Regions from separate parts of the Clostridium sp. LBM24168 genome, predicted to be linked through region 3. Evidence: a T-box and tRNA genes for the amino acid it is inferred to sense, from the RefSeq annotation. Region 3 holds a T-box; the other regions hold tRNA genes.
The links. The T-box of region 3 lies ahead of ileS (isoleucine--tRNA ligase). A T-box ahead of a tRNA ligase gene usually reads a tRNA of that ligase, here a tRNA-Ile.

Region 1: it has a tRNA-Ile gene. The T-box ahead of ileS (isoleucine--tRNA ligase) is inferred to sense a tRNA for this amino acid. The anticodon was not compared.
Region 2: it has a tRNA-Ile gene. The T-box ahead of ileS (isoleucine--tRNA ligase) is inferred to sense a tRNA for this amino acid. The anticodon was not compared.

What each region holds. Positions count from the first base shown of each region.
Region 1 is NZ_CP196861.1:2,948,226-2,958,751, reverse strand. It holds gene ACSVC9_RS14755 (ABC transporter permease subunit) at 1-554, opposite strand, end outside; partial or broken gene ACSVC9_RS14750 (ABC transporter ATP-binding protein) at 645-1,236, opposite strand; tRNA gene ACSVC9_RS14745 (tRNA-Arg) at 1,501-1,577, opposite strand; gene ACSVC9_RS14740 (DUF1667 domain-containing protein) at 1,656-1,895, opposite strand; gene ACSVC9_RS14735 (FAD-dependent oxidoreductase) at 1,917-3,305, opposite strand; gene ACSVC9_RS14730 (UPF0182 family protein) at 3,468-6,203, opposite strand; gene ACSVC9_RS14725 (3H domain-containing protein) at 6,259-6,774, opposite strand; gene ACSVC9_RS14720 (HDIG domain-containing metalloprotein) at 6,880-7,320, opposite strand; tRNA gene ACSVC9_RS14715 (tRNA-Ala) at 7,474-7,549, opposite strand; tRNA gene ACSVC9_RS14710 (tRNA-Ile) at 7,553-7,629, opposite strand; rRNA gene rrf (5S ribosomal RNA) at 7,639-7,755, opposite strand; rRNA gene ACSVC9_RS14700 (23S ribosomal RNA) at 7,844-10,526, opposite strand, start outside.
Region 2 is NZ_CP196861.1:2,787,209-2,797,734, reverse strand. It holds gene ACSVC9_RS13905 (glycine--tRNA ligase) at 1-597, shown strand, start outside; gene murD (UDP-N-acetylmuramoyl-L-alanine--D-glutamate ligase) at 996-2,375, shown strand; tRNA gene ACSVC9_RS13895 (tRNA-Ile) at 2,633-2,709, shown strand; tRNA gene ACSVC9_RS13890 (tRNA-Ala) at 2,713-2,788, shown strand; rRNA gene ACSVC9_RS13885 (16S ribosomal RNA) at 3,213-4,721, shown strand; tRNA gene ACSVC9_RS13880 (tRNA-Ala) at 4,976-5,051, shown strand; tRNA gene ACSVC9_RS13875 (tRNA-Ile) at 5,061-5,137, shown strand; rRNA gene ACSVC9_RS13870 (23S ribosomal RNA) at 5,362-8,250, shown strand; rRNA gene rrf (5S ribosomal RNA) at 8,339-8,455, shown strand; tRNA gene ACSVC9_RS13860 (tRNA-Asn) at 8,468-8,542, shown strand; gene ACSVC9_RS13855 (CtsR family transcriptional regulator) at 9,020-9,484, shown strand; gene ACSVC9_RS13850 (UvrB/UvrC motif-containing protein) at 9,539-10,072, shown strand; gene ACSVC9_RS13845 (protein arginine kinase) at 10,076-10,526, shown strand, end outside.
Region 3 is NZ_CP196861.1:3,055,580-3,066,105, reverse strand. It holds gene ACSVC9_RS15295 (AAA domain-containing protein) at 1-782, opposite strand, end outside; gene ACSVC9_RS15290 (DedA family protein) at 995-1,600, opposite strand; gene ACSVC9_RS15285 (LacI family DNA-binding transcriptional regulator) at 1,663-2,661, opposite strand; gene ileS (isoleucine--tRNA ligase) at 2,851-5,955, opposite strand; T-box leader at 6,014-6,245, opposite strand; gene ACSVC9_RS15275 (N-acetylmuramoyl-L-alanine amidase) at 6,310-7,908, opposite strand; gene ACSVC9_RS15270 (MBL fold metallo-hydrolase) at 8,059-8,694, shown strand; gene ACSVC9_RS15265 (ArsR/SmtB family transcription factor) at 8,728-9,093, opposite strand; gene nrdG (anaerobic ribonucleoside-triphosphate reductase activating protein) at 9,118-9,627, opposite strand; gene nrdD (anaerobic ribonucleoside-triphosphate reductase) at 9,645-10,526, opposite strand, start outside.

The DNA.
Region 1 (10,526 bases), 110 kb from region 3:
GAAATAGGTTTCGTAACCAAATTTTTAATTGTATTTGGGGAATAATCTCCAGACACTATGTCCGACAAAAATACAATGAGAATAAGTAAAAAAAACACCGGTATAAAATATGCCAGAATTTCCATAGCTGAATACATGCCCTTTGGTATAAGCTCACTTTTTTCTATATTATGATTTTTTTCATATTTCAATTGAAGTATCCTATATTCATTTTCATAGTTATTTTCCATTTCCAATTTTTGAATTTGTCCATCCAATTTTGATCTATCATAATTTTTTATTTCATTCAGCTGTTCTTCTTTATCTTTTATTTCCTTCTGAGTACTTACTATATCTCTGGAAAATTCTGCTTTTTTCAATTTTGAATCAGCTTTATCCATGCCAATTTTTTGGTTCACAAGAAGAGCTTTATATTTTTGAATCTGCACTTCCAATGTATTTGTTTTCAAAGTACTTCCCAGCCCAAATATAACTATAAACATAAGAATAAAAGCAATCCAGATTTTCTTTTTAATGACTATTCTTTTTAGCTCCTCCCATACATATTTATTCATCACCACTTTTCTCCATCATCTTTATAAATTTATCTTCAAGATTTTGCTTTAAATCAGAGCAACTTTCAGCTTTGCTGCCTATCTTTTCAACGCCCACAATTTTACCTTTATCTATAAAAACAACCTTTGTACATATACTTTCTATTTCACTTAAAATATGTGAGGATATAAAAACACTTACTCCCTTCTTTTTAGCTAAAGTATTTATGGTATTTTTAAGTTCCACAACCCCGATAGGATCCAAACCATTTGTTGGTTCATCCAATATCAAAAGGGATATGTGTCCCATAAGAGCCTGGGCAATACCAAGTCTCTGTTTCATTCCCAGAGAATATGTTTTTACTTTTTTGTCAATTTTAGCACCTAATTTAGAATATTTTATAACCTCTTCTATCTTATCTTTTGTAACATTTACCATTATGCTGGCTATATAATTTAAGTTTTGTCTTCCTGTCATGTAGCCATAAAACTCCGGTGTTTCCACTATAGCTCCCACCTTCTGAAGTGCTTCTTCTCTTTTAGTTTTAAGATCTTCCCCGCATATTATAATTTCACCTTCATCTGGAAACAACATGCCGGTTATTATTTTAATCAAAGTAGTCTTTCCAGCACCATTTCTTCCCACAAGTCCACAAATTTCACCTGCATCTATAGAAAAAGAATTGTCTTTTAACACTTGCATTTTCCCTCTTCTTTTAAAAATGCCTTTTACTTCAAGTACTTTTTGCACCAATGTAATCTCCTCCTCAAAACAATCTATTTGCTATATTTATTTAAAATTGTAAAATATAAAAGTGTAATTAAAATATATTAAAAATAAATAAAAAATAAATTTTATACTTAACATGAAATAACTCTCGCCTAAAGCTTTGAAAGGAAAATTGAGGAAAAACTCTAAAATTGAATAAAATAATAACCGCTGAAACTTAGTGTTTTCAACGGTTTATGGTGCGCTAGAGAGGATTCGAACCCCCGGCACGCTGGTTCGTAGCCAACTGCTCTATCCAACTGAGCTACTAGCGCACATCAAAACAGGAAATCTAATTTGATATCAGATATCCTAACTATTTAATTATATATTATATAAATTATACAGTCAAATCATTTTAGTATTACTATAGTTTTAGTAGAAACTATATCCACTTTTGTATTAAGTATATTTTTACAAATTATATCACCTACACTTATAGGTGCCCCCACATGAATTCTACTTAACGCTTTAGAACATTCTATCCATAAATTTTTATTTATAGGTTCAGTACTTTTAACCGGAACTACATTACAATTAGCTCCTTTTATCCTAACAATACTTGTAAATATATCACTCTTATCATTAAACATATCTCTATCCACCTACCAACATTAAATTTCATCAAATTCCTTTATCCTGCTTAGTATTATTTTTGAGTCTTTTGAATCTTTAACTATATCTGTCATATTTTTATTAGTTTCCCTTGCTAATATAGAGGCTATCTTATAAAGGCACTGTGACCCCATACAATTTCCAAAAGTAGCTCCTGTTCTCCTCTTTATACCTTCTATAGTACGTGCACCGAGAGGTCTTCTTATTGAATCTACAATCTCACCTTCCGTAACCTCTTGGCAATAGCATATTATTTTACCATATTTTCTATTTAATTTTATTATCTGATTTCTTTCCTCATTTGACATATTCTTAAATCTATAAAATTCTCTTCTTTTATCTACAAAATCCTTTTTAAGGATACAATTTAAATTATTAACTATAGTTTCACATACTATTCTTGCAATTGATGGAGACATAGTTATTTGTCCCCAATTTTTCTCAACAACCTTTATATAGCCTTTATCAACCAAGCTGTCATCTATAATAAGATCATCATTATAGTATTTAGATTTATAAAATACACTTATCTTATTTTCATCTATTTTTCCAAAATATTTTTCTATTATTTTTAACCCTTGAACATAACCTATTTCATTATTTGTAGTTACTCCTAACATTAATGAATTATTATTAGTTGAAATAACATATACTCTTTCACCATTTTTCCCTAAACTAGATAAAACATTATCATATTTATTCCCAATATTTTCTATTAAAAAATAATTTATGTATCCCACTTTTCTTTTCATATTAATTCCACTTTCTATACTATATCCATCTCTTGGAATAGTATTTAATACCATACTACATGTAAACTTATTTTTATTTGTTAAAACTCTAAATCCCTTAGACATAAATTGTATATCCAATACCTCTTCCCCTAATTTAAAATTAACCCCATTATCAGATGCAACTTCTCCATAAGATATGGCAAGATCATACGGTGATATAATACCCGTATTTTTAGAATATATAGCTCTTTTTACTTTTATATTTAAATTAGGCTCAATTTGTGAAATCTGATTTTCATCCAATAAATATATATCTTTAATTCCTCTTTTTAATGCTCTATGATACATTTTTATCAATTTTTCTTCATCTTTTTTATTATCTGCAATTATAAGGTAACCTTTTTTTATAAAATTTATATTAAATTTAGGTGCAATTTCCTTTATAATGCTGTTTCCTATAGATTCCAATCTTGACAACAAAGCAGTTTTAGACTCAATTCCATCATATACAACAGATGAATTTATAAAAGCTACATCATCTGCTATATCATAATCTTTTTCTATTAAAGCTATATTTAAACTATACTTTGAAAGCTCATAGGCAACTGCACATCCCATTATACCTCCACCTAAGATAAGTACATCATAATCCATAGTATACATTCCTTTCAAAGAAACAAATATAATTATACCTTAGTTACTAATATAACAATTATATTATATTACCTTTTACTAACTAAGCATAGATATATTTACAATTTATACTAATTTAAAAAGCCGCCATAAAATTTCTACAGGCAGCTTCTTAGCAACATTCTATTTATTCAATTCATCTATCAATTTTCCAAGTTGATTTATATAATCACCATATTTAGCCCAATCTCCGCTTTTTTGTGAATCTAAAGCCTTATTATATAAATCTTTCACTTCCTTTAATTTTGAAGATTTATCATTTATATCTTTTACGTCCGATTTATTTTGATCCAATTTATTTTGATTATCTTCCTGATTGATATTAAACATCTCTGATATTGCAGTATCTATATTTTGAGATAATAACATTTTATCCCCATAGGAAACTATTACCCTTTTCATCTCTGGTATACTGTCCTTACCACTTGCCCTTAAATATACTGGCTCTATATATAAAAGAGAGGTGTTTATTGGCACTATTATAGTATCACCAAATTGTACTTTAGAACCATCTTTATTCCAAAGAGATAATTCCTGTGATATTGTAGTATCCTGATTCAACCTTTGCTTAAATAAATAAGGACTATATACGGTTTTCTCAGGTGGAAATTTATATAACACCATCTTTCCATAATTATCTCCATCCATCCTAGCTCCAAATAAAGCTGCCATATTATCTTTATTTCTTATATTCAAATATTGGAGTAAAATCATTTCTTCTTTTTCATTACCAGGAAGTTTCATCACTACATATGGCGATTCCATAGAATCTTTATTTCCATTAACCTGTTTCTGATTCTTAGCAACTTCCCATACATCCTCACCATTATAAAATACACTAGGATCTGTAACATGATATTTTCCAATAACATTACATTGTATATTAAACATATCTTCCGGATACTTAAAGTGTTCCTTTATATCAGGTGATAAGCTATTTAAATCTTTAAACAGTTTGGGAAATATCTTGGAATAGCTTTGAACTATAGGGTCACTTTTATCCACAATATAGAAATTAGTAGTCCCATCCAAAGCACTTACCACTACTTTAAATGAATTTCTTATATAATTTATTCCATTATTTTGAGGTTGTGAATATGGGTATCTATCTGAAACAGTATATCCATCTAATACCCAATACAATTTTCCACCACTCATAACTATATAAGGATCTGAATCATAATTTAAAAATGGAGCTATTTTTTTAACTCTATCTTTAATATTTCTATTTATTAATATCTTACTTTGACTATTTATATCTCTTGAAAGTAAAAAATTTACACTCTTTTGGTTCAGTGAAAATAATATTCTATTTAAAAAATTCATTTTTATTCCAGCATTACCTTCATATTTGTTAGTAGCATTATTACTACCTTTGGGATAATCAAATTCATTTATTTTCGTATTTACTATAGCATAATTATCAGTACTCTCCCCAAAATATATTCTTGGATTATCAATCTTTATATCTGTAGAATTTTGAGGTGGCATATCCTTTATGACAAAATTAGGTTGACCAGACGAAGTTACAGAATTAACTTTATTCATTACTATACCATATCCATGTGTATAAATAAGATGTTTGTTCTGCCATGTATTAGGATCTATAGAATTGCTATTTATTTCTCTAGCTCCTAAAAAAACCTGTGTAAACTTTCCATTTATATTATATCTATCTATATCTATATTATTAAAGTTATAATAATATCTTATAATTTGAACTTGATTGTAAAACTCAAGAGTTGGAGCATATGAATTTACCCTAATATTGTTTATAGTATCCATATTATTTTTTACATCATTTTCTGTAAGAGTATCTTTAACAGGAAAAAATTTAGAATCTACATTTTCAATATTAAATGCTTTTCTCGTATAATCAATATTACGCTTTATATATGGCTGCTCTAAAGTTTTTTGATTTGATTTAACTATAAAATTCTGAAATACAACAGAAGATACATTTTCAATGATAACCAAAGCTACAATAATTGATATAGATATTACAATAGGCTTAATTTTTAATTTGATTACACTCACAAATATTACAATTGCAGAAATTATTGATACTAAACATATAATTATATAAAAGAAAAAACTTATATGTATATCTGTATAACCAGCTCCAAAAGTTACTCCTCTATTACTGTAAACAAGATTCACTGACTTTAAAAAATATCCTACTGATACACATACCATTATAAGCGCTGCTAAAACCGCCAATTGTTTTCCAGCAAACCTAGTAATACCACTCTTAATGTCGAAATTATTAAACTTATTTTTAAAATTTTTTCTAAAATCTTTTTGTGATACAAATCTATCATTTAAATTTAAAGCCATATAAATCAAGAAAGTCAATATTCCAAGAAAAATAAGTAGACTTACTAAAGCGCTATAGATAGATTGTATAAGAGGTAATTTAAATACATAAAAAGATACATCTAAATGTAAGATTGGATCTTTAACATTAAATGGAACTGAATTTGTAAATTGTAGAATTCTATACCAATAAATGGATGAAAAAAAATAAGAAATAAAAAGTGATACAATAATATTCAAAAATATAACTATTTTTCTTTGAATATTATCTTTATTTTTATTAACTTCAATAACCCTTTTATACTTCATTATACTAAGTCTTATGCTTTTATAATAAAACCATATACATAAAAAACATATTATAAAAGCTGGTATCATTAATTTTAATGTAGCTTTTATTTGTGTAAAATAAATAGATAAATATCCTACTTCTTTAAACCATTCAATGTTTACTATAAAATTTACAATTCTATCTAAAAATACTACAATTAATCCTAAAACTCCAAATAAAATTATCGAACCTATAATTCCTCTTTTTTTCATAAATAATTCACCTCTTTTAAATTTTATTTTAGACTATTTTATTAAAAAGCATAATTTAGTTAGAAATTAAATATTTTTTATTTTTCAATTCTCTTTTGATATTATCAATAATAAAAGGACTTTCTGCAGAAATAGTATGAAGATGTACTCCACCTGTGAGTACTAGGAGCGGTTCTGAATTTGTTTCCTTAACCTTTGAAATAAAACTTTTAACATCATATATGGATTTTATCATAAGCATTCCTTTAATTTCACCATATATTGAATGTTCTATTATTACATCCTCAACAACTCCACCAAACTTAACAATTGTAGTTAGTTCATCCTCCATTTCATATGATTTATGTGAAACTGCAATCACCTGTTTAATTCTATTATCCTCACTTTTAGGAATTAAATATCCTTCTGGTGTTGCTATAATATTCTTACCTTCTGCCCTTAAAATAGCTATATCCTTAACTATAACCTGTCTTGTAACCCCTAATTCTTCTGCTAAAACATGTCCCTTTTGAGGCTTATTATTACTTTTTAATATATTTTCTATATGTATTCTTCTTTTTTCAGAATTCATAATTACCTCCAATTACTGCTATTTAAAACATATACCAGTTATAATTATATCACAAAACTTAAAATATACTCCGTAAAATTACCATAAAATTACCATAATAATATTCTAATTAATATCATCACAATATCTAAGTATATTAAGTTCAATATTATAATATGTATTTTTATTGTCGTGATTTCTCACTAGATAAATTATGTATTCATTATAACCAAGTTTATGTAATAAATTTGCTCCAAGCTCAGCATGATTATAGTATACACTTATTTTAGACATTTTAGATAAATTACAAATTTTCTTTATCCTACTTCTCGTAATTTTATCTAGTAAAACCATTATAGATTTATCAATAATATTAAACCTTTTAAATATTTTACCTATATCATGTAAAAGTGCTGCTTTTAAAAGCAATTCTGAATTTATATTTCTCTCACTGCAGATTTTTTCTACATCATAAGCTACTTTAATAGAATGTTTTTGTTCTGAAATTGACAATCTATTAAACAATCTTAAGTCATTATCATTTAAGATATTATTCAAAAAAATCATATCATGTTCATTTATATTAGAGCATAAATTCCAATAAAATTGCTTCAACCTATAAAAAAGCAACTTAACACCCCTTTATAATTATTTTTAATTTATTATATCATATATAAATACAACTTAAAAAGCGACTAACAAATATTTGCTAGTCGCTTATGGTGGAGATAAAGAGATTCGAACTCTTGACCCTCTGCGTGCAAGGCAGATGCTCTCCCAGCTGAGCTATACCCCCATATGGTGGACCTTCAGGGACTCGAACCCCAGACCTACCGGTTATGAGCCGGTTGCTCTAACCAACTGAGCTAAAGATCCTAATTTAAAACCCGGCAGCTACCTACCCTGCCACAGGGCTACCCCTGCAGTACTCTCGGCACGATGAAGCTTAACCATCCTGTTCGGAATGGGAAGGGGTGTTACCTTCACGTCATAACCACCAGATATTTGACATAAATCATTAAATATGGAAAACATATGTATACCATATGGAATACTATTGTTCTCTGAAAATTGCACAGTAAGATATATTTTGATCAAGCCCTCGACCTATTAGTATCAGTCAGCTCAACATGTTGCCATGCTTACACCCCTGACCTATCAACCTCGTGTTCTCCGAGGGGTCTTACCAGCTTACGCTGTGGGAAATCTAATCTTGAGGTGGGCTTCACGCTTAGATGCTTTCAGCGTTTATCCCTTCCCGACATAGCTACCCAGCAATGCTCCTGGCGGAACAACTGGTGCACCAGAGGTCAGTCCATCCCGGTCCTCTCGTACTAAGGACAGCTCCTCTCAAATTTCCTGCGCCCGCGACGGATAGGGACCGAACTGTCTCACGACGTTCTGAACCCAGCTCGCGTGCCGCTTTAATGGGCGAACAGCCCAACCCTTGGGACCTACTTCAGCCCCAGGATGCGACGAGCCGACATCGAGGTGCCAAACCTCCCCGTCGATGTGAACTCTTGGGGGAGATCAGCCTGTTATCCCCGAGGTAGCTTTTATCCGTTGAGCGATGGCCCTCCCACGAGGTACCACCGGATCACTAAGCCCGACTTTCGTCCCTGCTCCACCTGTATGTGTCGCAGTCAGGCTCCCTTATGCCTTTGCACTCTAAGAAGGATTTCCGACCCTTCTGAGGGAACCTTTGGGCGCCTCCGTTACTTTTTAGGAGGCGACCGCCCCAGTCAAACTGCCTGCCTAACAATGTCCCGTGACCAGTTTCATGGCCGCCGGTTAGAATTCCAGTACTGTCAGGGTGGTATCCCAAGGGTGGCTCCGCCAGGGCTGGCGCCCCGGTTTCCATACCTCCCACCTATCCTGTACAGACAATACCGAAACTCAATGCTAAACTGCAGTAAAGCTCTACGGGGTCTTTCCGTCCAATCGCGGGTAGCAAGCATCTTCACTTGCACTACAATTTCGCCGGATTTGTTGTCGAGACAGTGCTCAAATCATTACGCCATTCGTGCGGGTCGGAACTTACCCGACAAGGAATTTCGCTACCTTAGGACCGTTATAGTTACGGCCGCCGTTTACTGGGGCTTAAGTTCATACCTTCGCCTTACGGCTTAGTATTCCCCTTAACCTTCCAGCACCGGGCAGGCGTCAGCCCCTATACTTCAGCTTTCGCTTTAGCAGAGACCTGTGTTTTTGATAAACAGTTGCTTGAGCCTATTCTCTGCGGCCCCTTTCGGGGCACTCCTTATCCCTAAGTTACGGAGTTAATTTGCCTAGTTCCTTAACAACAATTCTTCCGATGGTCTTAGGATTCTCTCCTCACCTACCTGTGTCGGTTTGCGGTACGGGCACTAACCTGCTCCATAGAGACTTTTCTCGGCAGTGTGAAATCGGATACTTCTCCATAATTGGATCCCCATAACACCCCGGCATTGACCGGATGGATTTTCCTTTCCGGCCTGCTTCAGTGCTTAGACACACATCCAATAGTGTGCACATCCTATCCTTCTGCGTCATCCCTTCTGTCAAACGCAAGTTTGCGGTATCGGAATATCAACCGATTGTCCATCACCTACGCCTTTCGGCCTCGGCTTAGGTCCCGACTAACCCTGGGCGGACGAACCTTCCCCAGGAAACCTTAGGTCTTCGACCAATAAGATTCTCACTTATTTCTCGCTACTTATGCCAGCATACTCTCTCCTGTACAGTCCACAGCTCCTTCCGGTACTGCTTCTATCCGTACAGGATGCTCCTCTACCACTCTTTCGAGTCCATAGCTTCGGTGGTAAGTTTTAGCCCCGGACATCTTCGGCGCAGGATCTCTCGACTAGTGAGCTGTTACGCACTCTTTGAATGAGTGGCTGCTTCTGAGCCAACATCCTAGTTGTCTTCGAAATCCCACATCCTTTTCCACTTAACTTACACTTTGGGACCTTAGCTGATGATCTGGGCTGTTTCCCTTTTGACCGCGGATCTTATCATTCGCAGTCTGACTGCCGTCATTCAAGTATATGGCATTCGGAGTTTGATAGGGTTCAGTAACTGTTGTCAGCCCCTAGCCCATTCAGTGCTCTACCTCCATTACTCATTGGCGACGCTAGCCCTAAAGCTATTTCGAGGAGAACCAGCTATCTCCGAGTTCGATTGGAATTTCTCCGCTATCCACAGCTCATCCCATGGTTTTTCAACACCAACGTGGTTCGGTCCTCCACGGAATTTTACTTCCGCTTCAACCTGGCCATGGATAGGTCACCCGGTTTCGGGTCTACAGCATGCAACTAGCCGCCCTTTTAAGACTCGGTTTCCCTTCGGCTCCGCACCTTAAGTGCTTAACCTTGCTGCATACCGTAACTCGCTGGCTCGTTCTACAAAAAGCACATCGTCGCACGTAAAAGTGCTTCGATCGGTTGTGGACACACGGTTTCAGGTTCTATTTCACTCCCCTTCCGGGGTTCTTTTCACCTTTCCCTCACGGTACTTCTTCTCTATCGGTCACCAGGTAGTATTTAGCCTTAGGAGGTGGTCCTCCCTCTTTCCCACAAGGTTTCTCGTGTCTCGTGGTACTCTGGTACAGACTAGAACTTTTTCAGCTTTCACTTACAGGGCTTTTACCTTCTGTGGCGGAGCCTTCCAGCTCTCTTCAGTTAACCTATTGTTCACATTGTCTGTCCGAACCCCAGGAACAAGTTCCTGGTTTGGGCTCTTTCCCTTTCGCTCGCCGCTACTTAGAAAATCGATTTTTCTTTCTCTTCCTCCGG
Region 2 (10,526 bases), 270 kb from region 3:
CATGAAAAAGAAGAACTTTCTCATTACAGTAGTGCAACTTCTGATATAGAATATCTATTCCCATTTGGATGGGGAGAATTATGGGGAATTGCAGACAGGACAGATTATGATTTGAAACAACATCAAAACTATTCGGGAAAGGATATGAATTATCTGGATCCGACAACTCATGAAAAATATATTCCTTACTGTATAGAACCATCAGTTGGAGCAGATAGAGCGGTATTGGCATTTTTGGTTGATGCATATGATGAAGAAGAGCTTGAGGGAGGGGACATAAGGACAGTTATGCATTTTCATCCGGCCATAGCCCCATTTAAAGCTGCGGTGCTTCCTTTAAGTAAGAAACTATCTGAACATGCTTTAAAAGTATATGATTTATTGAGAGAAGAATTTAATGTAGATTACGATGAAGCAGGAAGTATTGGCAAGAGATATAGGAGAGAAGATGAAATAGGCACTCCTTATTGCATAACTGTTGATTTTGATACTCTTGAGGATAATACTGTTACAATAAGAGATAGAGATACTATGAAGCAGTTTAGGGTAAAAATAGAAGAACTTAATAAATTTTTAAAGGAAAAGACACATTTCTAATTTAATATTTCTAGAATAAAAGCATGTAGTGTAAAGAAAATAACTTCATGCTTTTTATTTTTAATAGCAAGATATGAATAAAAAATTAACCGGATGTTTAAGCATCCGGTTAATTAGGGTTTAATTATGGGGATATGTTATATGTTTAATTAAAACTTGGGGAATTATATTAATGTTTCCTTACGGCATGTTTATAGTATATCATACAGAATGAATAATTTTCAATAGAAAAAGTAAAGTCAATAAATTTAATATTTTCGTACAATTTCGATTTTATTTGTCATAAACTACTATATTGTAACATTGAAACTCTAAAAAAAAATTATCACAGTGTGATATTATAAGTGATATAATTGATTGGTAAAGATTAATAGACAGTTTATTGTGGAGGTTTTTTGATGAGAAATAATTTTGATAGTTTTAAACAATTTATAAAAAATAAAAAAGTTGCTGTAGTAGGCATAGGAATTAGTAATAGGCCTTTAATAGACTTTTTATTGAGACTTGATGCACAAGTAAGTGCTTTTGATAAAAAGACTGAAAAACAATTAGGGAATATTGTAAAGGTGTTAGAGAATAAGGGAGTTAAGCTTATATTAGGAGATAATTATTTAAATAATCTAAATGACTTTGATATGATATTTAAAACTCCATCAATGAGAATAGATAGTCCGGCACTTATTAGAGCAGAAAATAGTGGTGCATATATAACTTCTGAAGTTGAGGAATTTGTTAAATATTGCTCAGCTAAAATATTTGGAGTTACAGGAAGCGATGGCAAGACAACTACAACTACGCTTATATATAATATGTTGAAAGAAGAAGGTTATAAAAGCTGGATTGGTGGAAATATAGGAACTCCTCTTTTTGATAAAATAGAGAAGATAAATAAAAATGATAAGGTTGTAATGGAGCTTTCCAGCTTTCAGCTTATGACTATGAAAGTTTCTCCACAAGTAGCTGTAGTTACAAATATAAGTCCAAATCATCTGGATATACACAAAAATATGAATGAATATGTGGATGCTAAGAAAAATATATTCAAACATCAAAAAGAAAAAGATTTAGTAGTATTGAATAAAGATAATGATTATACCAATGATATGGTAAAAGAAGCATTAGGAAGAGTAAGGCAATTTAGCATTAAGGAAGAACTTAAATCTGGGGGATATCTAAAGAACGGTGCATTGTATATTGATAATAATGAAGTATGTAAGCTTGATGAGATTAAATTGAGGGGCATGCATAATGTAGCTAACCTATTAACCGCATTTTGTGCTGTAAAGGATGATGTGTCCACCTGTAGTATGAGGAAAATTGCCACTACTTTTGAAGGAGTGGAACATAGATGTGAATTTATAAGAGAATTAAATGGTGTTAAATATTATAATGATTCCATAGCATCAAGTCCTACAAGGACTTTGGCAGGGCTCAAGGCTTTTGAAAAACCTGTTATACTTATAGCAGGAGGATATGATAAAAAAATTCCTTTTGATATACTTGCAGAAGAAGGATATTCTAAAATAAAGATGCTTATTTTACTTGGTGCAACAAAAGATAAAATAATGAAAGCATTTGAAAACTTAAAGATATCAAAAAAAGTTGAAGTCCCAATAGTTGTTGTTAATTCACTTGAGGAAGCTGTAGTGAAAGCTAAACAGGTAGCCATTAATGGTGACATTGTTACTCTTTCACCTGCATGTGCTAGCTTTGACATGTTTGAAAATTTTGAGGTCAGGGGAAATAAATTTAAAGATTTAGTGAGAAATCTAAAATAAAGTTATCTTTCATACATACACATGGATTAAATTCATAAAATCAATAATCCGTGTGTATGAAAAAAGTGTTGACAGTTTGAAAAAAAGAAAGTATAATAATAAACTGTAGTAAAGAGGAATATATATGAAACTATCTGGCAAGGATGGTGTGAATACAACGTGATTTTTTATTTTGAGCAGGTAAGTTAACTGTTATTGTTTTAATATTATAGAAGAGAAATCCGTTGGAATGTAATTGATTGTCAGACTTTAAATTAGGATCTTTAGCTCAGTTGGTTAGAGCAACCGGCTCATAACCGGTAGGTCTGGGGTTCGAGTCCCTGAAGGTCCACCATATGGGGGTATAGCTCAGCTGGGAGAGCATCTGCCTTGCACGCAGAGGGTCAAGAGTTCGAATCTCTTTATCTCCACCATTGATAAAACCATAAATCATTTTGATTATGGTTTTTTTTTATATGAACAAGATATACCTTACAACTATTCCACGTGTATCATTATATGATAAATGCAGAGATAGGAAGATTTATAGAGAAAATAAAGATTAAATTTGTATATATCTATGTCGAATTATAAAATAGTTTGTTTATTGATGATAAAATATCACTTGTCATTTTGGGAATAACAGTAGAAATTAACCATTATATATTAAATTATGTATAAAATAAGTATTGACATATTTAATGTAATGTGTTAATATAAACGAGTTGTTGATTTGAATAAGATGATCCTTGAAAATTAAACAGAATAAGAAACAAGTGAAAACTTGAAGAAATAAACCAGCAATTCTTTTGGGCTGCAGAGATGCAGCAATGAAGTAAATGAGTAGAGACAAACTTTTAAATTGAGAGTTTGATCCTGGCTCAGGACGAACGCTGGCGGCGTGCCTAACACATGCAAGTCGAGCGAAGGAACCCCTTCGGGGGCAACTTAGCGGCGGACGGGTGAGTAACACGTGGGTAACCTGCCTCAAAGAGGGGGATAGCCTCCCGAAAGGGAGATTAATACCGCATAATACCAGAAATCGCATGAATTCTGGATGAAAGGAGAAATCCGCTTTGAGATGGACCCGCGGCGCATTAGCTAGTTGGTGGGGTAGAAGCCTACCAAGGCAACGATGCGTAGCCGACCTGAGAGGGTGATCGGCCACATTGGAACTGAGATACGGTCCAGACTCCTACGGGAGGCAGCAGTGGGGAATATTGCACAATGGGCGAAAGCCTGATGCAGCAACGCCGCGTGGGTGATGAAGGTCTTCGGATTGTAAAGCCCTGTCTTCTGGGACGATAATGACGGTACCAGAGGAGGAAGCCACGGCTAACTACGTGCCAGCAGCCGCGGTAATACGTAGGTGGCGAGCGTTGTCCGGATTTACTGGGCGTAAAGGGTGCGTAGGCGGATGTTTAAGTGAGATGTGAAATACCCGGGCTTAACCTGGGTGCTGCATTTCAAACTGGATATCTGGAGTGCAGGAGAGGAGAACGGAATTCCTAGTGTAGCGGTGAAATGCGTAGAGATTAGGAAGAACACCAGTGGCGAAGGCGGTTCTCTGGACTGTAACTGACGCTGAGGCACGAAAGCGTGGGTAGCAAACAGGATTAGATACCCTGGTAGTCCATGCCGTAAACGATGAGTACTAGGTGTAGGAGGTATCGACCCCTTCTGTGCCGCAGTAAACACAATAAGTACTCCGCCTGGGAAGTACGATCGCAAGATTAAAACTCAAAGGAATTGACGGGGGCCCGCACAAGCAGCGGAGCATGTGGTTTAATTCGAAGCAACGCGAAGAACCTTACCTGGACTTGACATCCCCTGCATAGCCTGGAGACAGGCGAAGCCCTTCGGGGCAGGGAGACAGGTGGTGCATGGTTGTCGTCAGCTCGTGTCGTGAGATGTTAGGTTAAGTCCTGCAACGAGCGCAACCCTTGTTGTTAGTTGCTAACATTAAGATGAGCACTCTAACGAGACTGCCGCGGTTAACGCGGAGGAAGGTGGGGATGACGTCAAATCATCATGCCCCTTATGTCCAGGGCGACACACGTGCTACAATGGGCAGAACAAAGAGAAGCAATACCGCGAGGTGGAGCGAAACTCAAAAACTGTTCCCAGTTCGGATTGCAGGCTGAAACCCGCCTGCATGAAGCTGGAGTTGCTAGTAATCGCGAATCAGCATGTCGCGGTGAATACGTTCCCGGGCCTTGTACACACCGCCCGTCACACCATGAGAGCTGGCAACACCCGAAGTCCGTAGCCTAACTTAGGAGGGCGCGGCCGAAGGTGGGGTTAGTGATTGGGGTGAAGTCGTAACAAGGTAGCCGTAGGAGAACCTGCGGCTGGATCACCTCCTTTCTAAGGAGAAATGAAACAGTAATACTGTTTCAAAATGTTGGTAGTTTGTTTGAATTAGTAACTTGTAAAAATTGATAGTAACAAGCAGATTGAGGAAAAACGCGAATGAGGAGCAGAGTTTACCTGTGTAAATGAGCACCGCAGTGAGTGGTTTTGACGAAAAGATGCGAAGTTAATAGCAATTTTTATTCTGTTTAATTTTGAAGGATTATAATTCTTCAAAAGATGTTAATTTAAAAGTTGATTATAGGTTTGGGGGTATAGCTCAGCTGGGAGAGCATCTGCCTTGCACGCAGAGGGTCAAGAGTTCGAATCTCTTTATCTCCACCAATTATGTAAGGGCTTATAGCTCAGCTGGTTAGAGCGCACGCCTGATAAGCGTGAGGTCGATGGTTCGAGTCCATTTAAGCCCACCATTTTGTTCTTTGAAAATTGCACAGTAAGAAAAATAGAAGTCGAAAGACTTCATATTTAAAGTAAAGCTGAGGTTAGAAATAACCTTTGTAGATATATGTGGAAAATTAATAGTAGCAAGCAGTTCGAGGAAAGGCTTGAGTGAGGAGCGGAGCTTACTTGTGTAAGTGAGCACCACAGCGAAAGACTTGACGATGAAACGCGAAGCTAATATGAATTTTCTTTAGGTCAAGCTACAAAGGGCGCATGGTGAATGCCTTGGCACCAGGAGCCGAAGAAGGACGTGATAAGCTGCGATAAGCTTCGGGTAGACGCAAATAGTCTGTGAACCGAAGATTTCCGAATGGGGAAACCCACAGTGGAAGCACTGTACTCCAAGCTGAATAAATAGGGTTGGGGAGGTAAACCCGGGGAACTGAAACATCTAAGTACCCGGAGGAAGAGAAAGAAAAATCGATTTTCTAAGTAGCGGCGAGCGAAAGGGAAAGAGCCCAAACCAGGAACTTGTTCCTGGGGTTCGGACAGACAATGTGAACAATAGGTTAACTGAAGAGAGCTGGAAGGCTCCGCCACAGAAGGTAAAAGCCCTGTAAGTGAAAGCTGAAAAAGTTCTAGTCTGTACCAGAGTACCACGAGACACGAGAAACCTTGTGGGAAAGAGGGAGGACCACCTCCTAAGGCTAAATACTACCTGGTGACCGATAGAGAAGAAGTACCGTGAGGGAAAGGTGAAAAGAACCCCGGAAGGGGAGTGAAATAGAACCTGAAACCGTGTGTCCACAACCGATCGAAGCACTTTTACGTGCGACGATGTGCTTTTTGTAGAACGAGCCAGCGAGTTACGGTATGCAGCAAGGTTAAGCACTTAAGGTGCGGAGCCGAAGGGAAACCGAGTCTTAAAAGGGCGGCTAGTTGCATGCTGTAGACCCGAAACCGGGTGACCTATCCATGGCCAGGTTGAAGCGGAAGTAAAATTCCGTGGAGGACCGAACCACGTTGGTGTTGAAAAACCATGGGATGAGCTGTGGATAGCGGAGAAATTCCAATCGAACTCGGAGATAGCTGGTTCTCCTCGAAATAGCTTTAGGGCTAGCGTCGCCAATGAGTAATGGAGGTAGAGCACTGAATGGGCTAGGGGCTGACAACAGTTACTGAACCCTATCAAACTCCGAATGCCATATACTTGAATGACGGCAGTCAGACTGCGAATGATAAGATCCGCGGTCAAAAGGGAAACAGCCCAGATCATCAGCTAAGGTCCCAAAGTGTAAGTTAAGTGGAAAAGGATGTGGGATTTCGAAGACAACTAGGATGTTGGCTCAGAAGCAGCCACTCATTCAAAGAGTGCGTAACAGCTCACTAGTCGAGAGATCCTGCGCCGAAGATGTCCGGGGCTAAAACTTACCACCGAAGCTATGGACTCGAAAGAGTGGTAGAGGAGCATCCTGTACGGATAGAAGCAGTACCGGAAGGAGCTGTGGACTGTACAGGAGAGAGTATGCTGGCATAAGTAGCGAGAAATAAGTGAGAATCTTATTGGTCGAAGACCTAAGGTTTCCTGGGGAAGGTTCGTCCGCCCAGGGTTAGTCGGGACCTAAGCCGAGGCCGAAAGGCGTAGGTGATGGACAATCGGTTGATATTCCGATACCGCAAACTTGCGTTTGACAGAAGGGATGACGCAGAAGGATAGGATGTGCACACTATTGGATGTGTGTCTAAGCACTGAAGCAGGCCGGAAAGGAAAATCCATCCGGTCAATGCCGGGGTGTTATGGGGATCCAATTATGGAGAAGTATCCGATTTCACACTGCCGAGAAAAGTCTCTATGGAGCAGGTTAGTGCCCGTACCGCAAACCGACACAGGTAGGTGAGGAGAGAATCCTAAGACCATCGGAAGAATTGTTGTTAAGGAACTAGGCAAATTAACTCCGTAACTTAGGGATAAGGAGTGCCCCGAAAGGGGCCGCAGAGAATAGGCTCAAGCAACTGTTTATCAAAAACACAGGTCTCTGCTAAAGCGAAAGCTGAAGTATAGGGGCTGACGCCTGCCCGGTGCTGGAAGGTTAAGGGGAATACTAAGCCGTAAGGCGAAGGTATGAACTTAAGCCCCAGTAAACGGCGGCCGTAACTATAACGGTCCTAAGGTAGCGAAATTCCTTGTCGGGTAAGTTCCGACCCGCACGAATGGCGTAATGATTTGAGCACTGTCTCGACAACAAATCCGGCGAAATTGTAGTGCAAGTGAAGATGCTTGCTACCCGCGATTGGACGGAAAGACCCCGTAGAGCTTTACTGCAGTTTAGCATTGAGTTTCGGTATTGTCTGTACAGGATAGGTGGGAGGCATGGAAACCGGGGCGCCAGCCCTGGCGGAGCCACCCTTGGGATACCACCCTGACAGTACTGGAATTCTAACCGGCGGCCATGAAACTGGTCACGGGACATTGTTAGGCAGGCAGTTTGACTGGGGCGGTCGCCTCCTAAAAAGTAACGGAGGCGCCCAAAGGTTCCCTCAGAAGGGTCGGAAATCCTTCTTAGAGTGCAAAGGCATAAGGGAGCCTGACTGCGACACATACAGGTGGAGCAGGGACGAAAGTCGGGCTTAGTGATCCGGTGGTACCTCGTGGGAGGGCCATCGCTCAACGGATAAAAGCTACCTCGGGGATAACAGGCTGATCTCCCCCAAGAGTTCACATCGACGGGGAGGTTTGGCACCTCGATGTCGGCTCGTCGCATCCTGGGGCTGAAGTAGGTCCCAAGGGTTGGGCTGTTCGCCCATTAAAGCGGCACGCGAGCTGGGTTCAGAACGTCGTGAGACAGTTCGGTCCCTATCCGTCGCGGGCGCAGGAAATTTGAGAGGAGCTGTCCTTAGTACGAGAGGACCGGGATGGACTGACCTCTGGTGCACCAGTTGTTCCGCCAGGAGCATTGCTGGGTAGCTATGTCGGGAAGGGATAAACGCTGAAAGCATCTAAGCGTGAAGCCCACCTCAAGATTAGATTTCCCACAGCGTAAGCTGGTAAGACCCCTCGGAGAACACGAGGTTGATAGGTCAGGGGTGTAAGCATGGCAACATGTTGAGCTGACTGATACTAATAGGTCGAGGGCTTGATCAAAATATATCTTACTGTGCAATTTTCAGAGAACAATAGTATTCCATATGGTATACATATGTTTTCCATATTTAATGATTTATGTCAAATATCTGGTGGTTATGACGTGAAGGTAACACCCCTTCCCATTCCGAACAGGATGGTTAAGCTTCATCGTGCCGAGAGTACTGCAGGGGTAGCCCTGTGGCAGGGTAGGTAGCTGCCGGGTTTTATAAATTGTTCCGTGGTAGCTCAATGGTTGAGCATTCGGCTGTTAACCGAAGGGTTGGAGGTTCGAGCCCTCTCCACGGAGCCATTTTTATTTTTTGAATAGAATATAAAAGAAGCAATTCAGATTAAATCTGATTTGCTTTATTTTTATTGTGATTAAATGAATCTTTATTTTTTCTATAATGGCATTATTCTAGAAATTTTGTTGTTTTTAAAATCCAGATATCTTTGAAGAGGACTTGAAATATGGTACTATAATGATAATAGTTCATAATATATTTGAAAAATACTAGTCTTATAAAGAAAATTAAAATAAGCCAAACTTTGAGTAAATATGAATTTTAATACTGAACATGTAAGTTTTTAAGTTAAATGATTAGTTGTCAATAATAATTTTAATATATGAGAAAATAGGAGAAAAATTGAGATATATTAGGGCTTAATGATTATAACTTGAAATTTGGGATAATATAAGAGTTGAATAAAGTAGCATATAATAATATTATTTAACTAAAGTCAAAGAAAGTCAAAGTAATGTCGTTAATATTAAGAGGGTGATGTGGTGGCAAGATTATCTGATATAATAGAGAAATTTATAAAACAGATGATGGAAAGTAATGATGAATCTCAACTGCAAATTAGAAGAAATGAATTGGCTAACCATTTTAGTTGTGCTCCTTCTCAAATAAATTATGTTTTAACTACCAGGTTTACTGTAGATAAAGGTTACTATATAGAAAGTAGAAGAGGAGGTGGTGGGTGTATAATAATAAGAAGATTTGCGTGCAATAGTAATAAAAATCTATTTGACATTATAATTGAAAAGATTGGTGATAGTATAACATATAATGCTGCTTCACAGGTTATAGATGGAATATTCGAAGCTGATATTATTAATGAAAGAGAAGCTAACATATTAAAAATGGTTATGAATGATAGAACTTTTAATGATTATGTAGAAAATAAAAATAAACTTAGAGCTTCTATACTTAAATCTACTATGATGGTAATTTTTGATGAAAACTAAGTATATTTATATATAGAACATAAGTTTTAATAGAACATGGGGTGATAGGATACTATGTTGTGTGATATATGTAAAAAAAATGAGGCTACTGTCCATATAACTAAGATAGTGAATGGTATTAAACAAGATCTTAATCTATGTGAGAAATGTGCTGTTGAAAATGGTGAATTAAGTTTTGTACCTAAAATAAATTTTGTAGCTCCATTTAGTTTCCAAAATATTTTAAGCGGAATTATGGATTATATGAATAATGCAAATGAAGATACGGGAAATTTTGATATAACATGTAAAAACTGTGGTACTTCTTATAGAGAGTTTAAGAAAAGTGGATTTGTAGGTTGCAGTGAATGTTATAAAGAATTCTCAAATATATTGCAACCTGTAATTAAAAGAGTACAGGCAAATTTAGAGCATACGGGCAAAATTCCTAAAAGGGCTGGAAAAGAAATTATAGAGAGAAGAAACCTTGTAAAATTAAAAGAGGACTTACAGAAATCTATAGCCTTAGAAAAATATGAAGATGCTGCCAATATAAGAGACAAAATAAAGGAACTTCAGAGTAAAGATCATGATAAGAAGGGGGAATAGGGTATGGACAATTGGATAATAGATCCCAAAGGAAATAATAAAGATTTAGTTATAAGCAGTAGAGTAAGACTTGCTAGAAACTTATCCAGAATACCTTTTCCTCATAAATTAAGTGAAGAACAAAGCAGAAAACTAATAGAACGTGTAGATAAAGCTTTTTATACAAATGATTGTACTAAAAATGAGTTTACTACAAATTATCTATGGGAAAAAAGTGAAAATGAAAGGGAAATATTTTTAGAAAAACATCTTATAAGTAAAAATTTGATAGAAAATGGTAATAAGGCCGCATTTATATTAAATAAAAATCAGACGATAAGTATAATGTTAAATGAAGAAGACCATATTAGAATTCAATGTATAACAGCAGGATTAAATTTGGAAGAGGTATATAATATAAGTGACAATATAGATAATCTTTTAGAAGAGAATTTAGAATATGCTTTTGATGAAA
Region 3 (10,526 bases):
TCTTTTCTATCCTCAAGACTATCCTTTTCATTTACACTGTTTTCGCCAACCAAAGCCTTAACAGTTTCAGGTATAGGATAACCATTTTTTATATTTTTCAATATATCATTAATTTCAGATTGCCATAACTTCATATTATTGTTTCTTACAAATACAACAAAAGTATTATATAATACAGGAAATTCACAAAATTTAATTCTATCTTTGGAAAAATATCCATCCTCAATTTTACCTGAATTGCCAAGACTGGAAATTATATCAGAAAATACTTCCTTAGTCTCATCTTTAACCCTTGGGTCCAGATTCATATTATTAACTCTATCTTCAAGTTTGAATATATCTTCCAAATTATCTTGTTCCAAATCCTCAAATATAGTTGATTGGAATTTGGTCTTTCCTGAAGGGACTAGGCTAAAAGCTCTTTTCAATGCATTAAATTCTATTTTCATCCTTGTTTCAAGTACTGGATGAATAATTTTCTCATTATTTAATTTCCACGATAGCAATCCATATCCACATATTATTTCAAAATTTTCTCCTCGTTTTTCATTTTCCTGATATAATTTAAAAAAATCATCATATAGTTTACCGCATTTTTTATTTATATCTATCCATAAGTCATTTGTAGGATTTTTATTTATAACACATCCTTGCAAATTTGAAAATTCCTCTTCCCAGTATAATTTATCATAATCGTATACACTTCTTATAGTTTTTTCATTTATATTTTTTAGACTCAATAGATATAAAAATATTTTTTCTACCTTTTCTCTATAACTCATATTCTCCTCCTATTCAAATAAATGAAATAGCTTTAACCTAATTAATATACTCCCTTTTATGTTAAATTATACCATCAATCTGTAAATCATACAAAAAAATCGTTAAACAAATTTCAGATTAAATCTACAAAAAACATTAAAAAAAGAGAATCACTACAAGAATAACTAAATTTCTGTAACATGAATCCTCTTTTATTTCAATTAAAATGTACCTATGCTTTTATTCTTCTAAATCTTACAAGCAACTTATATACTATTAGTAAGATTACTATAATTACCAAAACTATATCTGCAAAATGAAACCATTGACGTATTAATGTCCAACTTTCACCCATTTTATACCCTGCAAATGACAATATAACACTCCATATAGATGATCCTATAAGCGTATATACCGTAAATTTTTTAAAATTCATTTTACTAATCCCTGCCGGGAGTGAAATAAATGTTCTTATTATAGGCAATAATCTTGAAAAAAATACTATACTTTCTCCATACTTATTAAAGTAATAATCACTTTTTTCAATATGAGCTTTAGATAGTCTAAGCTTATCCGCATACTTTTCCACCAGTGGTCTTCCTCCAACCTTACCTATATAGTAAGCTATACATGATCCAAAAGTTCCACCTAAAGTTCCAAATACTATAACAGCACACAGATTTAGTCTCCCAGAGAAACTTAAATATCCTCCAAAAGGTAATATAGCCTCACTAGGTATAGGTATACATGCACTTTCCAATGCCATTGCAATAAAAATTCCTATGTACCCTGTTTTATCCAGTGCAACAATAACTAGGCCTATTAATGTTTCTACCATAAATTTTTCCTTCCCAATAGTTCCCATTTCATTACATTTGACCAACTAAAATAATAATTGAATTATTTTTTACAAGAATCCCTTTCAATTATATCATGTCCTAACACATATTTTTTGGTAACAACATCTTTTTTATTTATTATCTTTATAAGCATTCTCATTCCTACAGACCCCATATCATACAATGGCTGTGCTACTGTAGTTATTTTAGGATAGAATATTTCTGAAGAATATATATTTCCAAATCCTACTACGTCTACATCATCAGGCACCTTTATATTTCTATCTCTAAGTGCATTTATAGCCCCCATAGCAACTTCATCACTACAACAGAAAACAGAATCTATATTTTCCTTATCCAGTATCTCGTTTATACCATCATATCCGTCCTTTGCTTTTAATGAAGCAAAATAAGTAATATTACTATTAACTTTCAGGTTATTATCTTCAAGTGCCTGTTTATACCCAATATACCTTACGGCATTAGCATTTGCTTCATCTTTATGAGTACCTATATATGCTATTTTTTTATCTCCCTTTTGAATCAGATAATTCACTCCATCATAAGCTGCCTTTTTATTATCGATAGTAACGCTAGGAATATCTTCCTCATCACTTGCAGTTTCTACCAATACCATTGGAAGCTGAAGTTGTTTTATAAGTTCCAAAATAGCTGGCTCCAAGGAAGCACTCATATATAAAATGCCATCCACCATCTTTTCCTTCATAACTCTTAAATATTCCATTTCCTTTTCAAAATCAAGATCAGTATTGCAAAGCATTATATTATAATCATATATATTAGCTACATCCTCTGCCCCTCTTACAATTTCAGGATAAAACTGATTTGATATATCCGGTATTATTATACCTATTGTTTTTGTTTTCTGAGTTTTAAGACTTCTTGCTATTATATTAGGTCTATAACCTAATTTTGATATAGCCTCTAATACCTTTTTTTTAGTATCTTCATTCACAACGTCTACATCATTTAACACCCTAGAAACTGTAGCTATAGAAACACCCGCTTCCTTAGCTACATCTTTAATTGATGCTGCCATTCCACTCACCTACCAATTCGGTTTCTTTTTATAATTATACTTATAAAATCAAACTATTACAAGTTAGTTTATACTATTTTTAATAATTTAGTATAATATATATAATAAAATTATATCTTTACATGTAAAGCAAGTTACAATTATAGAAAATAAAATTATAACTTGCTCAACCAAAATGTAAAAATTCAATCATTTAATTACTTCTACTGCAATTTTGAAACTTTCCCCATTTATCTTATAACTATTATATTTTTTATCCTCACCATACACTACTTTCAAGGATAATGTCTCCTTCTTTATTTGACTTTCAAATTTTTTAACTATACCTTCAAGATAGCTGTTTCCAGCAACATACAATTTTATATTGTCAGCTACTTCAAAGCCACTTTCTTTTCTCAGATTCTGAATTTTACTCAATATCTCCCTCAAGTTTCCCTCTTCTTTAAGTTCTTCTGTTATTGTAGTTTCAAGAACTATTCCTACTGTACCTTCTCCTGCAAATGCGAAACCTTCCAATCCCTGCATTGTAACAAGTACATTTTCAGAATTTAAATTTATTCTTTGTTCCCTTACTTCAATTTCAACGGATTTTCCACTTTTTATATCTTGAGCAAGTTCCATCTGATTCATGGAAGATATTTTTTTCCTTATATCAGGTATAAGCTTTCCATACTTTCTTCCCAATACGGGTAAATTAGGCTTGATATCAAAATTTACATATTTAGATAAATCTGCACCAAATTCTATATTCTTAATGTTAAGTTCTTCCTTAATTATATTTCCATAATAGTTAGGAAGTGTTTCCAAACTTACCAGCATCTCTGAAAGAGGCTGCCTATTTTTTATATTGGCTGTATTTCTAGCACTTCTTCCAAGCTTAACTATATTATAAGCTTCTGCCATATCATTTTCCAGCTTTTCGTCTATTATACCATTGTTATATTGAGGCCATCTGCATAAATGTACACTTTCAGGAGCATTTTTATCCAAATTTACTACTAAGTTTTGATAAATTTCTTCTGATACGAAGGGAATAAATGGTGCTGTAATTTTAGTGAGTACAGTAAGCACATTATATAAAGTAATATACGCTCCTATTTTATCATTCGTCAACTCGGAACTCCAAAATCTGGATCTATTTATTCTTACATACCAATTCGAAAGACTGTCAACAAATTCTCCTATGTTTACTGCTGCCTGAGTAACTTCATAATGGTCCAAATGATATTCAGTTTCCTTTATAAGAGAATTTAGTCTTGACATAATCCATTGATCCATCACATTTTCAGATGTAAAATCTTTATAATCAAGTGGATTAAAGCTATCAAGATTAGCATATAATACATAGAATGAATATACATTCCAAAGTGTACCTAGGAACTTTCTCTGACTGTCCTGTACTGCCTCTTCATAGAATCTTGAAGGAAGCCATGGTGCACTGGAAGTATAAAAGTACCATCTTGTAGCATCTGCACCCTCATTATTTAGAACTACAGTTGGACTTAGCACATTACCTTTGTGCTTTGACATTTTAAGTCCATGCTTATCCAATACATGGCCCAATACCATACAATTTTGAAATGGACTCTTGTCAAATAACACTGTAGATATAGCCATAAGAGTATAGAACCATCCTCTTGTTTGGTCCACTGCCTCAGTTATATATTGTGCCGGAAAATTTTTTTCAAATAAATCCTTATTTTCAAACGGATAATGATGCTGTGCAAATGGCATAGAACCAGAATCAAACCAACAGTCTATAACTTCAGTTACTCTTTTCATCTCTTTACCACAGTGAGGACATTTCAATTTAACCTTATCTATATATGGTTTGTGCAGTTCTATATTTTCCGGAACATTAATCCCCTTTTCCTTGAGCTCTTCTATGCTTCCAATACATTCTTTGTGTCCGCATTCACATTCCCATATTGGAAGTGGTGTACCCCAATATCTTTCTCTACTTAAGTTCCAGTCTATTACACCTTCAACAAATTTACCGAATCTTCCCGTTCTTATATTATCAGGATACCAATTGGTGTTATTAGTATTTTCTACTAGACTTTCTCTCATGGAGGACATCTTTATAAACCATGTCTTTCTTGGATAATATAAAAGTGGAGTATCACATCTCCAACAGAATGGATAGGAGTGAGTAAATTTCTCAGATTTATAAAGAATATTCTTTTCTTTTAGATATTCTATTATTTTAGGATCTGCATCTTTAACAAACAATCCCTTCCATGGAATAACTTCATCCTTATATTTTCCCTGAGTATCTACAGAATTTACAACAGGTATATTGTATTTTTTACATACATTGCTGTCATCTTCACCAAAGGCTGGAGCCGTATGTACTACACCTGTTCCATCTGTAAGCGTTACATAATCTCCGTGTACAACATAGTGAGCTTTTCCTTTAAACTTAGCAAAGTTGAACATTGGTTCATATTCCAGGCCCAAAAGTTCTTCACCTTTGAACTTTTTTACTACTTCATATTCCTCCTCCAATTTTCCAAGAAGAGCTTCTGCAAGTATCAGGTGTTCATCCTTGTTTACTACCTCTACATAATCATAGCTCTTATTTACTGCAAGAGCCATATTATTAGGAAGTGTCCACGGCGTAGTAGTCCATGCAAGCATATATCTGTCAGAGTTTTTAAGCTTAAATTTAACGTATACCGATGTCTCTTTTACATCCTTGTAACCCTGGGAAACCTCATGGGATGAAAGTGCAGTTCCACATCTCGGACAATAGGGAACTACTTTATATCCTTTGTATAATAATCCTTTATCCCACATCCTTTTTAATGCCCACCATTCTGATTCTATATAATCATTATGATAAGTTACATATGGATTATCCATGTCTACCCAGAAACCTATTCTGTCAGACATTTCTCTCCATTCACTTATATATGTAAATACACTATCTTTACATTTTTTTATGAATTTTTCCACTCCATATTGTTCTATCTGAGGCTTACCAGATATGCCCAGTTTCTTCTCAACTTCAAGTTCAACTGGAAGCCCATGGGTATCCCATCCTGCCTTCCTCAATACATTATAGCCCTTCATAATTTTATATCTTATTATAAAATCCTTCATGACTCTTGTTAAAACATGCCCTATATGGGGATCACCATTTGCAGTTGGCGGACCATCATAAAAAGTAAAATACTCTCCATCTTTATTTAATTCGAAATTCTTTTCAATAATTTTATTTTTTTTCCAAAAATCTACTACATCTTTTTCTCTGTCAATAAAATTCCTGGAATTATCAATCTTATTATACATAGTTTAACTCTCCTTTCTACATATATAGTTATTTGTGAAATAAAAAACTTCATCCCTAAAATAGGACGAAGTTGAATTCGCTGTACCACCTATGACATAAAACTTTAAAACATAAATATATTATACTCCTTAACGCAGAAATACGAAAAAACCTAATAAACATGATTCTAGTTGTTCAGATTTTTAACTCTCAGGTGATATTCCCCAAGTCTTCCGGCAAATTTCCACCATTACCATTTGCTCTCTTTTAGCGATAAAACTAGAGTACTTTTCCTGGTCAAAGCTTTCAATAAACTATCAATATTGTATAATTTCCTTACTATTATATTATACACACTTTTTATTGTCAACTTTTTATAACATTCCCAATGCCTTTAATATGCCATTGGCTACCCCCTGGGCAGCTTTCTGTCTGCCCGCATCAGTCCCTAAAATAGATGCATCTTTAGAATTTGTTAGAAATCCTAATTCTGTAAGCACAGTAGTCATTTTCGTATTTTTTGTTATATAAAGCCACCTGCCGTCTTTCAAGCCTCTATTGTAAGTTCCAATAGCATTCACAAGATTCTGCTGTATAAGTAAAGCCAATCTTTGACCTTCACTATTTCCTAAATAATACAGGGTTTCAGTACCTTCCGCTGCATTACTGGTAACGGCATTTGTATGAATAGACACCATATATTTGGCCCCTGAATTATTTGCAGTATCACATCTTCTCTGAAGACTTTGAATAACAGTAAGAGAACTTGTATTTCTCTCATCTTTGCTCCTCGTATAAATTACATTTACTCCATTTTTCTCCAATATTTCACCAATTTTTAATGCTACACTTAATGTAACATCGTCTTCCTGATATCCATTTCCACTAGAACCTACATCATCACCTACTCCATGACCTGGATCCAGTACAATTACAGGTTTATTTGAATTTGAAGATTTATTTGGAGTCTGCGGTTTATTCTGATTCTCAGCAGGATCTCGAATTATAAGCTTTAAAGAAGCTAAAATTCCATTTGCAATAGCTTTAGCACTTTTATCTTGAAAATCTGAAGTAGCCATCAGACTGCTTTCTGACTGATTTGTCATAAAGCCTAAATATACCATAGCAGAAGGTATTTTCGATTCATTTAACAAATCTTGATTTGATTGGCCCTCTTTTATACCTCTATCTATGGAACCTGTAGAACTTATAAGTTGTTTCTGAATACTTTCAGCTATATCCTTAGATTGAGCAGATGTTGAATAGTATGTTTCTATTCCTTTTACATCCTTATTATACGAATAAGCATTTGTATGTATACTAACAAACTCATTGGAATTGGCCTTATTTGCAATATCTACACGAGATTGTGTATCCTTTTGCGTATCACCAGTTCTTGTATAAACTACATTCACTCCATTTTTCTTCAATATTTCTCCTGTTTTTAAAGCAACTGATAGGTTTATATCCTTCTCCTTTATTCCTGAATCAGATATTCCCCCACTGTCATCTCCACCATGCGAGGCATCGATTGTAACAGTATATTTATTATTTAAATTATCTTTATTAGATGAATCATCTTTTTTTGTATAAAACTTTAAATTTACGTCTTTCTCTAGTATATTCCCAGTTGCAGTTTTAACTCCACTTTTAACAGTTACGTCATATGCTTGTCCATATTGGTAATTCCCAACTGGCGCAATATCTACAATACATCTATTATTTTCAACAGTCAAATTAGTTTGAACAATATTACCACCTGAATCTTTAACCACTATAGTCGAACTATTTACGCTGCTTTCATCTAATTCCTTATTAAAAGTTATCTTCCATACCTTGTTAATTTCCACATTATTTCCTATAGTTGCTCCATTATAATTACTTGCTGCATACACACTGCATTTGAAAGAAACCAGGAAAAGAAATATAAAAGTTAGAATAACAAAAATATTATAGAAATTACTTTTTCTCAAACAATCACCTCTTTCACAACATAATTAGCTTAATACAACTTTTATTATAGTATAAAATCTACTAGAATTATACTCTAAAAGGTTATTTTTCTAATTACAAATTTGAAATATGTTATAATACTTGTAAAACTAAAGTAGGAGGTAATCTTTATGAAAATAACATATCTTGCCCATTCCAGCTTTATACTTGAAAGTTCAAATGGTACAAAAATTTTAACAGATCCTTTTGATACTACGATAGGTTACAAAATATTTGAAGGAGATGTCGATATTGTAACCATAAGCCATCATCACTTTGATCATGATTATGTTGAAAAAATAAAATGTAAAAATATTATAGACAAAACAGGACATTTTAATTTTGAGAACATTTCTATAACAGGTATACCATCCTATCATGATAAGATAAAAGGTGCTAAAAGAGGTAAAAATACAATTTTTATAATAGAAATAGATAACTACAGAGTCTGCCATCTTGGAGATCTAGGATACGTATTATCAGAAGATGAAGTTTCAGCACTAGGAAGCATAGATGTACTTTTTATTCCCGTAGGCGGTAATTTTACTATAGATGGTAAAGAAGCTGCGAAAGTATCTTCTGCAATAAATCCCCACATAGTAATACCTATGCATTATAAAACTCCTCTTTTATCTTTTGAATTGGATGGTCTTGAAACCTTCTTGAAACATATGAAAAATGTTGAGAATGTAAGTTCTAACTTCTTAAACCTAAAGGAAAAACTAACATGCTCAAATAAAGTTCAAATATTAGAATATAAAAAGTAAAAATACCTGTGTAAAATTTACACAGGTATTTTTCTAGCTATGTTCTACATGCTCCAAACCCGCATTGAACAATTGATTTATATGTTGATCATCCAAAGAGTAATATACTTGTTTTCCTTCTTTCCTAAACTTTACAAGATGTGATGACTTTAATATACTTAGCTGGTGTGATATAGCAGATTGACTCATATTAAGCACAGCTGCTATATCACACACACATAATTCCTTTTTAAACAAAGCATATATTATCTTTATCCTAGTATGATCTCCTAAAACTTTAAACAGAGAAGATAATTTTAAAAAAATCTCCTCGGGAAGCATACTATTCTTAACAATATCTATGCATTCCTCATGAATTTCATTACAAGAACAGACTTCTATTTCTGAATTACTTTCCATAATATCACTTCCTTATATGAAGTATCAAAATTGCATTAATATTATGCTTTGAGAATTTAAACTTGCTTGCACATCTATAATCCTCTGGTTACTGGATCCTCTAAATCTAAGTGAGGCACCCATTTTATCTTTATCAAATTTTCCATCTACAAGTACATCTACATTTTTAAGGAGATTCATACCGGATCCTTGAGACATATTATCAAGTATATACTCAAATTTATACCCTGTATAACACCATATATTTAATTTTAGTTCTTTAATCTTTTCAGCCATATAGCCAAAAGCCTCTATTTGATAAAAAGGATCTCCACCTGAAAAAGTAACTCCTTTTATCATAGGATTCTCAGAAATATCTTGAACTAGGTCATTTATATTTTTTAATTCGCCACCTTTAAAATCATGAGTGGATTGGTTAAAACAACCTTTGCAATTATGTCCACATCCTTGAGCAAAAAATACTCTCCTAAGTCCAGGTCCATTTACCAGACTTTCGTAAGCAATTCCCGCCAATCTAACAAATTTATCTTTCATAATATTTTCTCCTACTTTTAAAAATAAATTCTTTTCCCTGTAGACTGTGATATTCTATCTTTTCTCTCCGCCACTTTTCCTTCTCCAAACCTCTCATCTAATGAAAGATAACCTGTAACTCTCGATATACCCTGAAAATTACTATTTCCACACTTAGGACAAATATTTTCATCATGTACATAAGTTCCACAGTCCTTGCAGTATCTTATGTGAAAATTTATACCTATATAGCTTATGTTGGTTCTAGTATAAGCATAATTTATTATATCATAAACTACATCCTCCGATGGATAGTCATCAAGTTCTATATAACTTATATGTCCTCCGTTGCATAATTTATGATAAGGTGCTTCAATATCAATTTTATTTTTTATGGATATAGGAAAATTTACAGGTACGTGATAAGAATTGGTATAATAATCTTTATCTGTAACCCCTTTAATTTCCCCAAATACTTTTTTATCTTTAGCTATGAATTTGCCACTCAGACCTTCTGCAGGAGTAGCATAACAACTCCAGTTGAGATGGGTCTCTCCTGTTAGTTTATCAGTATAATCCCTAATATAATTTACAATTTTCAGTCCAAGTTTTCTTGCTTTTTCACTTTCTCCATGATGCTTTCCCGTGAGTGCTTTAAGTGCCTCAGCAAGTCCAATAAATCCTATTGCCCATGTTCCCTGTTTTAATATTGGTTCTATAGAATCCTCTTCTCCTAAATCTTCAGCTCCTTTCATAAGTTTCTGTCCTGCAACAAAAGGCAGATCTTTCACTTTTAATTTCTTTAATGTATTATATCTATGAATTAAAGATTCTTTTGATAAATTCAACCTATCATTTAAAAGTTTGAAAAATTTATCTAAATTTCCCTTAGATATAATTGCTATTCTCGGAAGATTAAT